4 regions of the Enterobacter sp. R4-368 genome follow, and region 1 is predicted to be linked to each of the others. Evidence: predicted binding sites of a transcription regulator. Region 1 holds the regulator's gene; each other region holds the start of a gene.
The links. The regulator Fur, encoded in region 1, represses iron uptake genes when iron is present. The targets are predictions, from matches to a motif close to ATAATAATGAGAACNACTATCAA.
Positions count from the first base shown of each region.

Region 2: fepD (Fe(3+)-siderophore ABC transporter permease) is a predicted target of Fur. The motif match lies at 1,663-1,685, and genes of this name have one in related genera.
Region 3: exbB (tol-pal system-associated acyl-CoA thioesterase) is a predicted target of Fur. The motif match lies at 1,738-1,760, and genes of this name have one in related genera.
Region 4: H650_RS06900 (Nramp family divalent metal transporter) is a predicted target of Fur. The motif match lies at 1,323-1,345, and genes of this name have one in related genera.

Region 1 covers NC_021500.1:4,496,740-4,500,444, reverse strand. Annotated here, with positions in the region: gene ybfF (esterase) at 1-283, shown strand, start outside; gene ybfE (LexA regulated protein) at 416-697, shown strand; gene fldA (flavodoxin FldA) at 861-1,391, shown strand; gene fur (ferric iron uptake transcriptional regulator) at 1,683-2,129, shown strand; gene H650_RS20975 (beta-N-acetylhexosaminidase) at 2,246-3,705, opposite strand, start outside.
Region 2 covers NC_021500.1:4,373,450-4,377,154, reverse strand. Annotated here, with positions in the region: gene fepB (Fe2+-enterobactin ABC transporter substrate-binding protein) at 1-345, shown strand, start outside; gene entS (enterobactin transporter EntS) at 346-1,587, opposite strand; gene fepD (Fe(3+)-siderophore ABC transporter permease) at 1,700-2,704, shown strand; gene fepG (iron-enterobactin ABC transporter permease) at 2,701-3,693, shown strand; gene fepC (iron-enterobactin ABC transporter ATP-binding protein) at 3,690-3,705, shown strand, end outside.
Region 3 covers NC_021500.1:2,274,536-2,278,240, reverse strand. Annotated here, with positions in the region: gene H650_RS10620 (DedA family protein) at 1-266, opposite strand, end outside; gene metC (cystathionine beta-lyase) at 383-1,570, opposite strand; gene exbB (tol-pal system-associated acyl-CoA thioesterase) at 1,822-2,553, shown strand; gene exbD (TonB system transport protein ExbD) at 2,560-2,985, shown strand; gene H650_RS10600 (SDR family oxidoreductase) at 3,035-3,705, opposite strand, start outside.
Region 4 covers NC_021500.1:1,481,474-1,485,178, forward strand. Annotated here, with positions in the region: gene ypeC (DUF2502 domain-containing protein YpeC) at 1-3, shown strand, start outside; gene H650_RS06900 (Nramp family divalent metal transporter) at 45-1,283, opposite strand; gene H650_RS06905 (NupC/NupG family nucleoside CNT transporter) at 1,637-2,824, shown strand; gene H650_RS06910 (sensor domain-containing phosphodiesterase) at 2,865-3,705, opposite strand, start outside.

The sequences.
Region 1 (3,705 bases):
ATCCTTTGTCGACGGCGCATGGCGTTTCAATGTGCCGGTGTTATGGGATCAATACCCGCATATTGTCGGCTGGGAAACGATTCCTGCATGGCATAAACCGGCCCTGTTTGTTCGCGGGGGAAACTCCCCTTACGTCACTGAAGCCTACCGTGACGCGCTGCTGGCGCAGTTCCCGCAGGCGCGAGCACATGTGATTGCAGGTGCAGGTCATTGGGTACATGCCGAGAAACCCGATGCGGTTTTGCGCGCTATCCGTCGCTATCTCGCTGAAAAGACAAATTGATTAAAAAGGCGGCGACTGGTCGTTTCAACGCGCCCGGTCGTTGGCGTGTCCGTTGTGCTGATGTATGATGGCGCGCTATTCAGCCCGGGCGCGCCGCCCGATTGCTTGTTTTTCCCGTAGTATGTTTAGACCATGGCTAAAGAACAAACGGACCGTACGACACTAGATCTGTTCGCGAATGAGCGTCGCCCGGGACGGCCGAAGACAAACCCGCTCTCGCGCGATGAACAGTTGCGCATCAATAAACGCAATCAGCTAAAACGCGATAAAGTTCGTGGGCTTAAGCGTGTCGAATTAAAACTCAACGTGGAAGCCGTCGATGCGTTAAACGAGCTGGCAGAAGCGCGAGATATGAGCCGCAGCGAGCTTATCGAAGAGATGCTGCTGGCGCAGCTGAAAGCATTGCGCGGCTAGCGAATCCTCCGAAACATCATCGAAATAACACTTTCATGTGTCATACAGTGCAGTCCGACGCGATAGCAGTTTCCGCGTGCTTCCCTGTTCTGCTATGATTGCCCTTATCTGTGGGCGTAGCGCCACCACCATACTCATTAAGTTTCAAGAGGTTATTTTACTCATGGCAATTACAGGCATTTTCTTCGGCAGCGACACCGGTAACACCGAAAACATCGCGAAAATGATTCAGAGTCAGCTTGGTAAAGACGTTGCCGACGTACATGACATTGCCAAGAGCAGCAAAGAAGATATCGAAGGGTATGACATTCTGTTGCTCGGCATTCCTACCTGGTACTATGGTGAAGCGCAGTGCGACTGGGATGACTTTTTCCCGACGCTGGAAGAGATCGACTTTAACGGTAAATTAGTTGCGCTGTTCGGCTGTGGCGACCAGGAAGATTACGCGGAATACTTCTGCGATGCGCTGGGCACCATTCGCGATATCATCGAACCGCGCGGCGCGACCATCGTTGGCCACTGGCCGACCGCGGGCTACCATTTTGAAGCCTCTAAAGGTCTCGCGGATGACGACCACTTCGTTGGCCTGGCGATTGACGAAGACCGTCAACCCGAGATGACCGCAGAACGCGTACAGAAATGGGTAAAACAGGTTCGTGAAGAGCTGCACCTGGACGATATCATTAACGCCTGATTTTCTACGGCGTAATCTGTGGGTTACGCCGTATTAATAGATAAAAGCAATGGAAATAATTGCTACAAATTTTTAACTTTTTTCTCCATCGCTGTACAATGAGCCCTGCTAAACTGGGTGCCGTCGCAAAGGACTTTGCTGGCGACACCACGTTTTATAAGCTTACTTTACTTGAGGGCTTGCAGTTTTCATCCAGCCATGGCAGTTCTATAATGAGACGCATTACCCCAGGTGCATTCCTTATAACTTCCGCTAAGGAAGTGAATCGTATAGCAACAGGACAGATTCCGCATGACTGACAACAATACCGCATTAAAGAAGGCCGGCCTGAAAGTCACGCTTCCTCGGTTAAAAATCCTTGAAGTGCTTCAGGAACCGGATAACCATCATGTCAGTGCGGAAGATTTATACAAACGACTGATCGACATGGGCGAAGAGATCGGGCTGGCAACGGTTTACCGTGTACTGAACCAGTTCGACGACGCCGGGATTGTGACCCGTCATAACTTCGAAGGCGGCAAGTCCGTTTTTGAACTGACTCAGCAACATCACCACGATCACCTGATCTGCCTCGATTGCGGCAAGGTGATTGAATTTAGTGATGACTCCATTGAAGCGCGTCAGCGTGAAATTGCCGCGAAACACGGCATTCGCCTGACTAACCACAGTCTTTACCTTTACGGCCACTGCGCCGAAGGTGACTGCCGCGAAGATGAACACGCGCACGACGCGAAATAACTGCTTTTGAAACCTAAAAAGCCAGCCTGACGGTTGGCTTTTTTTTGCCTGCAACATTGGCAATAAAAGAAAAAACCCGGCAAGCTCGCGCCGCTGGGTTTAATCGCTGCATCACATTACGCTTTTACGCTATCGACACGGCTAAAGCGTTTACCGTCCGGGCTGGCGGTGCGCACCTGCACTTCCCCGCTCACCTGCGGACGCGCTTTATCGTCGTAGCGCTGCCAGTTTTTGCCGCCGTCGGTTGAGAACTCAACCACCATGCCAGGGAAGCTGGTATTGGCTTCAAGTTTTCCACCGACCACGCGCGCGCCCGGTACTGGCAGGCGGTAATGAACCCCAGCCTTATCCAGTTTCGCCAGTTCGCGATGACCTAACAGGTTCGCAAAGCGTTGCCAGTCACGTTCCAGCGCTTTCACATCCACCATATGTGTCACGCCGCCTTTGTATTCACGTCCGGCTTTGTAATCCTGCTCCCAGCCCGCACGATGCCATGCGCGTTCAGCCACCGAAACCATACGTGGATAGATCATGTACTCCATCTGCTTATCGGTGCGCACCACTTCGCTCCACAGCTGCGCGGAAAGGCCATACGCGCCCGGCCACGGTTTATCGGACTTCGCGCTAAACGGGTTGCCATCGCGATCGAGCGTGGTTTCCGCGTTCTGCGGCATGTTGTCCGGGGCGAAGCTGAAAATCTTACGTTCATCGCTAAAACGCGTGCCCCAGTAATAGCCGCTTTCCGCCGGGTTGACCTCATTCGGGAAGTCGAGATACACGTAATCAGGATTGGAGACGACAACACGGAAACCTTTATTCGCCCAGTCATTCACCGAGTCAAAACCGCCCCAGTAGAGCGTATCCCAGAAGTTAACATTGACATGATCGGTGGCGAACACCGACGCGTCTTTGGCATCTTTCAAACCGTCCTGCCACGCCTGCATAGTATCAATGCCGTGTGCTTTCACCAGCTTGCTGACTTCCACGCCGAAATAGCTGGAGAGATGTTCAACATCGGCAACTTTGCCCTCTTTGATCATCGCCTGGCAGGCTTGCGATTTCGCCCATGGCTTATCCTGATTGCTCTGATCGATAATGCCTTTGCCCGCTTCCGGTTTTTTCTGATCCGTATAGCCTGTACCCAGATAGATATTTTTCGCTTCGTCACCGCCAAAATGCCAGGTATTCAGCGGCAGCCCGGCTTCTTTATGCATTTGCTGGATTTCGCCAATCACTTTGTCCACAAAGTTACGCGACGAATCAAGGCACGGATTGAGATAGCCGGTACGGTTATAGAACTGCACACCGGTGGTGTTCGAGGTGTCTGTCGGATCCAGCAGACGATATTGATTCGCCTCTTTCTCTTTGCCCGCTTTCATCAGGCGATCGTAACGCGCTTCCATCGCGATCACCGCTGCACGCGCATGAGCTGGCATATCGATTTCCGGGATCACCTCAATCTGTCGCGCTTTGGCGTATTTGAGGATCTCGATGTAATCCGCACGGCTAAAGTGGCCGCTGCCGTTGTTGTTACTATCCGGCCCGGAGCCCAGCTGTGGCAACAGGCACGTTTTCT
Region 2 (3,705 bases), 120 kb from region 1:
GCCAATCTGTGGACTGAAGATTCCGCGCAGGGCCAATTGATGCAGCAACTGGGCTTTACCCTCGCGCCGTTACCGGCGAATCTGCACGCCAGTCAGAGCCAGGGGAAACGTCATGACATTGTCCAGTTAGGCGGCGAGAATCTGGCCGCCGGGCTGAATGGCGAGGTGCTGTTCCTGTTTGCCAGCGACCAGAAAGACGCGGATGCGCTCAGCCAGAACCCGCTGCTGGCGCACCTGCCTGCGGTGCAAGATCACCGCGTGTACGCACTCGGCGCGGAAACTTTCCGCCTTGATTACTACAGCGCCACCCGCGTGTTACAACGCCTGGCGGCGCTGTTTAGTTAATCAGGCTTCGGCGGCGGGCTGCACCTGGCGAAAACGCCGCAGCTCGCCAAGCACCACCACCAGCAACACGCCCACTATCGCCAGCACAAAACCGCTGATGCTCGCCGATGCGGCGGGCGTCATCATTGACCCCATCGCGCCCAGCAGCGCGGCACCAATGGCGTCACCCGTGACGTTTTGCGCCGTCCATAAACCGTTAATTCGCCCGAGCATCGCTTCCGGAGTTTGCGTTTGCAACAGCGTGTATTGCAGCAGCGAACTCACCGCCGTCAGCCAGCCGCACAGCGCCAGAAACAGCACGCCCAGCGCCCAGACGGGCATCAGGCTGAATAAACCGATGGCGATAAACGCGCCAACGGACGCCAGCAGCATAATCACGCCGGGGCGCTCACTGTGCGCCAGCTTGCCGCTGGTTAACGCGCCAATGGCCGCGCCGAGCGGCAGCGCGGCATACAGCAAGCCAATTTCTGCCGCCGACATGTTCCAGCTTATCGCCAGCGCCGGGTAGAGCACGCGCACCGCGCTTGCCATCGTCAATAACCCACCAAGCAGCGCGATGCCGCCAATCAAAGGGTTGTGCAGTAAAAATTGCAGGGCGCTAAGTAGCGATTTCAGCGGGTGCTCGCGCGGTTGTGGCGGTGGCGGTAATGCAGGCAGGCTCAGTAACGGCAACAAGGTGATAAACGTGCCCGCCGCCGCCAGCCCGTAGTTCCACGCCACACCGCCGGTTGCCAGCAACAAACCGCCGCACATTGGCGAAATAACGGAACCCAGCCGCACCGTCAGCATGGTAATGGCGCCAGCGTGCATCAGGTTTTCCCGCCCGACCAACGCAGGTGTCGCCGCCAGCAGCGCCGTTACGCCCAGCGCGCCGAAAAAACCATCCCACAAACCGAGCAGATAAATTGCCAGCAGCGAAGGCTCCGGCAACAACGCATTCAAATACAGGCCAATAAAACCGACGCCGCAGGTGGAACGCGCCAGCAGAATCAGTTTCTTGCGTTCAAAACGATCCGCCAAAACACCACCAAACATCAGGCCGACGAACATGGCGCTACCGGTCAGCGTAACGGCAAGGCCAACTTGCCAGCTGGAGTGGGTCATCGCCTGGATTTGTACCGGCACCGCTACGCCCAACAAGCCCAGCGAGAGAATCGAGATAAAACGCGCCAGAAATACCGCGCGAAAAGCCGGATGCGTACGCAGCAGACTCAGGTTCAACAGCCAGGATTGTTGCTTCATTCCAATGCCTTAAATACACACTTTCTATGTCCATTCGCAGGCTGTGCATGGTAACATACCAAAACAAGATCGATAACGATAATTAATATCATTATCAAATTTGGGACGTTTTATGTCGTGTTCTGCTTTCCCGGCGCGCCCCGTTACCCTCGCCGGGTTATTGATATTGCTGGTTGTCGCCATTGCACTCAGCCTGTTTATTGGTGCAAAACCTCTGCCCGCCGCGGTCATCATCGACGCCCTCACTGGCGTCTGTCAGAGCGCGGACTGCACCATCGTCAACGATGCCCGTTTGCCGCGAACGCTGGCAGGTTTACTCGCGGGCGGCGCACTGGGCATTGCCGGGGCGTTAATGCAAACGCTCACGAGAAATCCGCTCGCCGATCCAGGCTTACTCGGCGTTAACGCCGGTGCCAGCTTCGCCATTGTGCTCGGCGCGGCGCTGCTGGGCGCTGTCTCCCCTGTCGAACAACTACTGCTCGCCTTTTGCGGCGCACTGGCGGCGTCGCTGCTGGTCGCTTTTACCGGCAGCCAGGGCGGTGGGCAACTCAGCCCGGTTCGCCTGACGCTGGCGGGCGTAGCGCTGGCGGCGGTGCTGGAAGGATTATCCAGCGGTATTTCATTGCTTAACGCCGACGTTTATGACCAGTTGCGCTTCTGGCAGGCCGGTTCGCTGGATATCCGCACCCTGCAAACGCTAAAAATTGTTCTGATCCCGGTGCTGCTGGCAGCGTTCATGGCGTTGATGCTGAGCCGCGCGCTTAACAGCCTGAGCCTCGGCAGCGACACCGCCACGGCACTGGGCAGCCGCGTGGCGCGCACGCAGTTGCTCGGTTTAGTGGTGATCACGGTGCTGTGCGGCAGCGCGACGGCGGTTGTCGGCCCGATTGCCTTTATCGGCCTGATGATGCCGCACATGGCGCGCTGGCTGGTGGGCGCGGATCACCGCTGGTCGCTGCCGGTCACACTGATTGCCACCCCTGCCCTGTTATTGTTTGCCGATATCATTGGCCGCCTGCTGGTGCCGGGCGAACTGCGGGTTTCCGTAGTCAGTGCCTTTATCGGCGCGCCGGTATTGATCGTGCTGGTGCGCCGCGCACGCGGAGGCAACTTATGATGGCGCCCTCCCGCCGCCTGCTCGGCAGTTGCGTGTTTATGGTTATCGCCGCGTTGCTTTTAGCCAGCTGGGGTTTACGCAGCGGTTCGGTGACGCTGGCATTTTCACAGGTGCTTGACGTGCTCACCGGCGACGCGCCGCGTGCCATGCAACGGGTCGTGATGGAGTGGCGCTTGCCGCGCGTGCTGATGGCGCTGCTGGTGGGCGCAGCGCTTGGCGTGAGCGGCGCGATTTTCCAGTCGCTGATGCGTAACCCACTCGGCAGCCCGGATGTGATGGGTTTTAACACCGGTGCATGGAGCGGCGTGCTGGTGGCGATGGTGCTGTTTGGTCAGCATCTGGCCGCTATCGCACTGGCGGCGATGGTCGGCGGTATGCTCACTTCGCTGGTGGTCTGGCTACTGGCCTGGCGCAACGGCATTGAGACATTCCGCTTGATCATCGTCGGTATTGGCATTCGCGCGATGCTGGTGGCGTTTAATACCTGGCTGTTGCTGCATGCCTCGCTGGAAACCGCGCTCTCCGCCGGGCTGTGGAACGCCGGGTCGCTCAATGGCCTGACCTGGGCGAAAACCGTCCCTTCCGCACCGATCATGCTGGTGATGTTTCTTTTTGCCGCCCTGCTGGCGCGCCGTATGCGGCTACTGGAAATGGGCGATGACAGCGCCTGTGCGCTCGGTGTCAGCGTTGAGCGTTCGCGCCTGATGCTGATGCTGGTGGCCGTTGCACTCACCGCCGCCGCAACAGCACTGGCGGGGCCGATTTCGTTTATCGCACTGGTCGCGCCACATATTGCCCGGCGCGTCAGCGCCACTGCACGCTGGGGATTAACCCAGTCCGCGCTGTGCGGTGCGCTGTTGTTGTTGCTGGCGGATATGATTGCCCAGCAAGGTTTTACGCCTTATCAGTTGCCGGTCGGCGTGGTGACCGTCAGCCTCGGTGGCATTTACCTTATCGCCTTGTTAATTCAGGAGTCTCGCAAGAAATGACCGATTTATCTG
Region 3 (3,705 bases), 2.2 Mb from region 1:
TGGATATAGCTCAGCCAACAGCCGAGACTGGCGGCGGAAGTGAGGATGGCTAACGTCGCGACGAAATCCATGCAGCCGCGCGCAATCAGCGCACCAGCCAGCAGCAGCAAACTGTCACCGGGTAAAAACGAAGCAGGAAGCAGGCCGTTTTCTAAAAAGAGGGTGGCAAACATTACTAAATAAACAACACCCACAACATGTGGATTTGCCAGCGCAGCAAAGTCGTGATGCCAGAGCGCAGCAATAATATCTTGAATAACAGCCATGGACTTTCCCGTGGAACCGCGTAGAGGAGGGTATTGTACTCCAGTTCGCCTGAAACACCTTGATCGGGGGCGCAAGAAACGAGAATTTTCTGAATACTTACGCCCGTAAGCCAGGTTTACACGATGCGCTGGAAGCCCGCCACTAAATCCTCAATCAGATCGTCAACATTCTCTAAACCAATGTGCACTCGGATTAATGTGCCGGTGAAATCCACTTCGCCGTCCGGGCGAATCGCCGCCAGTTGCTCCGGCTGATTGGCGAGTATCAACGACTCGTAACCGCCCCACGAATACGCCATGCTGAACAGCGAGAAGTGGTCGAGGTAGTTCGCTAACTCTTCATTGTTCAGACGTTTATTGAGCACAAACGAAAACAAGCCGCTGCTGCCGCTAAAATCCCGCTTCCAGTACTCGTGGCCTTTACTGCCGGGAAGCGCCGGGTGATTCACGCGCGCCACCTGCGGATGTGCCGCCAGCCATTCGGCAATTTTCAGGCTGCTTTCGTGGTGCTGACGCAGACGAACGCCCAGCGTACGCAGGCCACGGCTGGTCATATACGCCGTGTCGGCATCCACCATTTGCCCCATCAAATAGGCGTTTTCGCGCAGTTGTTCCCAACAACGGGCATTGGACACCGCCGTACCAATCATGCCGTCGGAGTGGCCAATCAGGTATTTGGTCGCTGCCTGAATGGAGATATCAATATCGAATTCCAGCGCCCTGAACAGCACGCCCGCCGCCCAGGTATTGTCGATCATAATGATGGCGTCTGGCGCAACGCTTCGCACCGCCTGCACAATCGCCGGAACATCGTGGACTTCCATGGTGATTGAGCCGGGAGATTCCAGGAACACCACTTTGGTGTTCGGCTGAATCAGCCGCACGATGCTGGAGCCGATCATCGGGTCGAACCAACTGGTGGTGACACCCAGTTTGGTGAGAATTTTGGTGCAAAAATCCTGGCTGGGTTCATAAGCGGTGTTGGTCATCAACACATGATCGCCTTGTTCAACAAACGCCAGAATGGTGTTTGCCACCGCCGCCGCGCCGCAGGGGAAAAGCGCGCAGCCCGCGCCGCCTTCCAGTTCGCACATCGCGTCTTGCAGCGAAAAGTGCGTGAGCGTGCCGCGACGCCCGTAAAACAGCTCGCCGTTGGCACGGTTACGCGTCGCGTGTTTTTTGGCTTCAACGGTGTCGAATACCAGTGAAGAGGCGCGCTGGATGACGCTATTCACCGACCCTTGCGTGTATTTTTTGCTGCGCCCTGCGTTAACCAGAGCGGTATCAAGATGCTTTGCTGTCATTCTCGCTCAACCTGTTTTTATACGTCTGGATGTCCAGACTACCATGATTGTTGGCGGATGCCTCGCAGTGTTATGCCGGTGAGTGAATTTTTTCCAGAAAATGTTCAATGGTGTCTGTTTACTGCTTAAGCGCAAAGAAAATGACTTTTAATTCAGGCACTCTGCAAATACTAATGAGAACTACTATCAATTCGACGACTTTTTGATATCATGGCGCACAGATTTTGTGATTTGCGTCTCGGAGATACACTGTGGGTAATAATTTGATGCAGACGGATCTATCCGTGTGGGGCATGTACCAGCATGCCGACATCGTTGTGAAGGTGGTGATGATCGGCCTGATTCTGGCGTCTGTCGTCACGTGGGCGCTTTTCTTCAGCAAAAGCGTCGAGATGATTTCGCACAAGCGCCGCCTCAAGCGTGAGCAGCAGCAGTTGGCTGAAGCCCGCTCTCTGGATCAGGCGAGTGAAATTGCTTCCGCTTTCCACGCCCGCAGCCTGAGCACAATGTTAATCAACGAAGCCCAGAACGAACTGGAGTTATCCGCCGGCAGCGAAGATAACGAAGGCATTAAAGAGCGCACCGGTTTTCGTCTGGAACGTCGCGTTGCCGCCACCGGTCGCCATATGGGGCGCGGGAATGGCTATCTGGCAACGATTGGCGCGATCTCGCCGTTTATTGGTCTGTTTGGTACCGTCTGGGGCATCATGAACAGCTTCATCGGCATTGCGCAGACGCAAACCACCAACCTGGCGGTTGTCGCGCCGGGCATCGCGGAAGCGCTGCTGGCAACGGCTATCGGCCTGGTTGCAGCTATCCCGGCGGTGGTGATTTACAACATTTTCGCCCGTATGATCGGCAGTTATAAAGCGATCCTTGGCGATGTTGCCGCGCAGGTTCTGCTGCTGCAAAGCCGCGATCTGGATCTGGCCGCCAGCAACGCCCAGCCGGTTCGCACCGCGCAAAAATTACGAGTAGGTTGATTCGTCATGGCAATGCGTCTTAATGAAAACCTGGACGATAACGGCGAAATGCACGAAATCAACGTCACGCCGTTTATCGACGTGATGTTAGTGCTGCTGATTATCTTTATGGTGGCCGCGCCGCTTGCCACGGTTGATGTAAAAGTTAACCTGCCGGCATCGACCAGCCAGCCGCAACCGCGCCCGGAAAAACCTGTTTACCTGTCGGTAAAAGCAGATAACACCATGTTTATTGGTAACGATCAGGTTACCGATGAAACGATGGTTAACGCGCTGAATACGCTAACCAAAGGTAAAAAAGACACCACCATCTTCTTCCGCGCGGATAAAACTGTGGATTACGAAACAATGATGAAGGTGATGGATACGCTGCATCAGGCGGGATATCTGAAGATCGGTCTGGTGGGCGAGGAAGTCGCGAAAGCGAAGTAATGCCTAACACAACAAAAAAGCTGGCGGATGCCAGCTTTTTTTATGCCTGTTATCCAAGGTGCTCGCCGCCCGTCACGCCATGCACTTCGGCGGTAACGTAGCTTGATTCCTGGCTCGCCAGATAGACATAAATCGGTGCCAGTTCCGCAGGCTGGCCGGCACGCTTCATTGGCGTTTGCTGGCCAAACTGCGGCAGTTTCTCCTGCGGCTGACCCCCGGCAATTTGCAGCGCTGTCCAGATTGGCCCCGGGGCTACGATGTTAACCCGAATCCCTTTTTCCGCGACCTGCTTCGCCAGTCCCCGGCTGTAATTGAGGATTGCCGCCTTGGTTGAGGCGTAATCCAGCAAATGCGTGCTCGGTTGATACGCCTGAATAGACGAGGTGGTGATGATGCTCCCGCCCGGTGGCAGCAGCGGTACGGCTTCCTGGGTGATCCAGAACAGCGCAAAAACGTTAACGGTGTAGGTTTGGGTAAATTGCTCCGTTGTCAGGTTGGCAATCTCTTCCACGGCAGTCTGTTTGCCTGCCACCAGCGCCAGGATATCCAGCCCGCCAAGCTGCTCTTTTGCCTTGTGCGGCAAAGAGCGGGCAAAAGACTCATCGGTCAGGTCACCGGGAATTAACACCGCTTTGCGCCCGGCGGCTTCGATTTGCGCCTTCACCTGCTGCGCGTCTTCCTCTTCCGCAGGCAAATAGTTGATGGCGACATCTGCGCCTT
Region 4 (3,705 bases), 2.0 Mb from region 1:
TAATTCAAAAAAAGGAGCGCGAGCGCTCCTTTTTCTCATGCTATTTACAGACCTGCCGCACTGCCGATTAACAGCCAGCCATTCAAACTGACCACCAGCACCACAATCACCCAGCCAACCCGTTTAACCATTGGCGTATTGACTAACTCGCCCATTAATTTGTGGTTACTGGTGAAAATCAGCAGTGGCACCAGCGCCAGCGCGATGCCGAAACTCAGCAGCACCTGGCTCATGACAAGGATCCTCGTCGGATCCAGCCCCAGCCAGATAACAATAAACGACGGCATCATGGTGATGGTGCGCCGCACCCACAGAGGTATATGAAAACGCACAAACCCCTGCATCACCACCTGCCCGGCCAGAGTCCCCACGACCGTTGAAGAAAGCCCCGCCGCTACCAGGCTAAGACCAAAAATGGTCGCTGCGGCATGGCTTAATAACGGCTCAAGCGTCAGGTACGCCTGGTCGAGATCGGCAACACCGGTGTGACCGTTAAAATGGAACGCCGCTGCCGCTGTCGCCATCATCGCCAGGTTTACAAATCCGGCGATAGTCATGGCGATACCCACATCCCATTTGGTGGCGGAATAACGCTCGCGCTGAGTGCCCTGGTGCAGATGCTGCGTCAGAGACGAGTGCAGATAAATGACATGCGGCATAATAGTCGCGCCCAGTACGCCAGCTGCAAGGAACACTGCTTCACTACCCGGCAAACTCGGGATCACAATGCCTTGCGCCAGCTGGGCCAGTTTCGGCTGAGAAAAAACCAGCTCAACAATATAAGCCGCAGCGACAAACAGCAGCAGGCCGCCTATCACTTTCTCCAGCGGTTTTTGCCCCCGCCGCTGTAACATCAAAATCAAGAATGTCGCCACGCCAGTAAGCACCGCACCTTGCAGTAACGAAACGCCGAGGATGAGCTTAAACCCGATGGCAGCACCGATAAACTCCGCCAGATCGGTTGCCATGGCGATAATTTCCGCCTGCACCCAGTAGAACCACACCAGCGGGCGCGGATAGTGATCGCGGATCTGCTCTGCGAGGTTCTTCCCGGTGGCAATCCCCAGCTTGGCGGAAAGCAGCTGGATCAACATCGCCATAATATTGGCCCAGACCACCACCCACAGCAGTTGGTAGCCAAAACTGGCGCCCGCCTGAATATTGGTAGCGAAGTTGCCCGGGTCGATATAACCGATAGCAGCAATAAACGCCGGTCCCATTAAGGCAAACCGTAATTTGCGCGCTGCACGCCCATTACTATTCTCAACGCGACTACTGTTCATTTATTGCCCCTAAATATAGCCTTTGCTATGTTTTATGCTACCAAAATGAGAATGATTATCAAGTTCATTTAAATGGGTTTACCTGATTTCTCTGATAGCCAGAAACAATAGAAGGGTTGAATGTCAAGGATGGTGACGGCGACAACAGCATTTGCCGCAGCGTTATGTTAAGAGTCTAGCAGTATGACGCAACTTTTCACGCTTTTACTTAACATAACAGAAATGTATGTTGGATCACTAATTTTGAGTCTGGTCACAGGTCATTAATATAGTGTGTGTTTGATCTCGTTTTCTTTTGTCTTGTTACATAGAATGTGCACGAAATTCCTACCCGTCTCATATTTGGAGCAAATATGTCCCGCGTTTTGCACTTTGTCCTGGCGCTTGCTGTTGTGGCGCTGCTTGCCCTGCTCGTAAGCAGCGATCGCAAGAAGATCCGCATTCGTTTTGTTATTCAACTGCTGGTGATTGAAGTTTTACTGGCCTGGTTCTTCCTGAACTCTGATATTGGCCTCGGCTTCGTTAAAGGCTTCTCCGAGATGTTCGAAAAACTGCTCGGTTTCGCCAACGAAGGTACTAACTTCGTCTTCGGTAAAATGAATGATGAAGGTCTGGCGTTCTTCTTCCTGAAAGTGCTGTGCCCGATTGTCTTCATTTCTGCTCTGATTGGCATTCTGCAACACATTCGTGTGCTGCCGATCATTATCCGCGCCATCGGTACGGTGCTGTCCAAAGTGAACGGTATGGGCAAACTGGAGTCGTTTAACGCTGTTAGCTCCCTGATTCTGGGACAGTCTGAAAACTTCATTGCTTACAAAGACATTCTCGGCAAAATGTCCCGCAACCGCATGTACACCATGGCAGCGACCGCCATGTCGACTGTTTCGATGTCCATCGTCGGTGCGTACATGACCATGCTCCAGCCGAAATATGTTGTTGCGGCGCTGGTGCTGAACATGTTCAGTACCTTTATTGTGCTGTCGATTCTCAACCCGTACCGCGTGGATGAGAGCGAAGAAAACCTGCAAATGGCGAAGCTGCACGAAGGCCAGAGCTTCTTTGAAATGCTGGGTGAATACATTCTGGCGGGCTTCAAAGTTGCCATTATTGTTGCGGCAATGCTGATTGGTTTTATCGCCCTGATTTCCGGCCTGAACGCACTGTTCGCCGCCGTGCTGGGCATCTCCTTCCAGGGAATTCTGGGCTACATTTTCTATCCGATTGCCTGGGTGCTGGGCGTACCGGCTCACGAAGCGCTGCAGGTTGCCAGTATCATGGCCACCAAACTGGTTTCGAATGAATTTGTGGCGATGATGGATCTGCAGAAAATCGCAGCTAACCTCTCTCCGCGTTCAGAAGGCATCCTGTCCGTGTTCCTCGTGTCCTTCGCGAACTTCTCGTCTATCGGCATTATCGCCGGTGCGATCAAAGGCTTGAATGAAGAACAAGGTAACGTGGTTTCCCGTTTCGGTTTGAAACTGGTGTACGGCTCCACGCTGGTGAGCGTGCTGTCTGCGGCTATCGCCGCGCTGGTTATCTGATTGTCATAGGCTAAAAAAACCGGGGATTTTCCCGGTTTTTTTATTCAGCTTTAGCCAGCGGCTGCGGTTTACCCAGCAAATAGCCCTGCAAATAATCGACGCCAGCATTCAGCAATAACTCGCGCTGCGCTTCATTCTCCACATACTCCGCAACAACAGTCAGCGATTTGGCCTTCGCCAGTTCGCATATCGCTTTGACGATCATCGCATCCTGCTTGTCCTGTAAAATATCCCGGATAAAACAGCCATCGATTTTGAGGATATCCGCCTGCAGCCCTTTTAAACGTTCGAAGTTGGCATAGCCAGTGCCAAAGTCATCAATCGCGATTTTGAATCCTGCTTTTCGCAACTGCTTCATATTTTGGATACTCGCTTCTGAATTAGAGAAGGCCTGCTCTTCCGTTATCTCAATAATTACCTGCCGCGGAGAGACGGCATAACGCGCGAAAAGAGCCAGAAATTGTGTAGCAAACTCTTTTTGCATCAGGGTAAGCGGCATTAAATTCACAGAATAACGTGCCGAATCGCCAGGCTCAGGATGCGCCTGCATCCACTGGAGCAGGCACTCTATAACCTGCATATCAAACCGTGCACCAAGGTTGAACTGGGCAATAACGGGAATAAAAACATCTGGCGTAATAAATTCGCCATCAACAACCAGCCGTGTGAGGACTTCCTGGTAGCCGCGCCCTTCGGCATTCACAATCGGCTGGCCATAGAGAACAATGCCATTTTCATCCAGCGCACACTTCACCTTGTTTAGCTGTAACACGCGCTCCGTAGTCTGGTCGGTAACCTCTTGCAAGCTGTTTGTAAGAGCCAGAACCTGATGATCCGCACTAGCTTGTTCTGAAAGCCAGCTTAACTGGCCCAACGTGTGG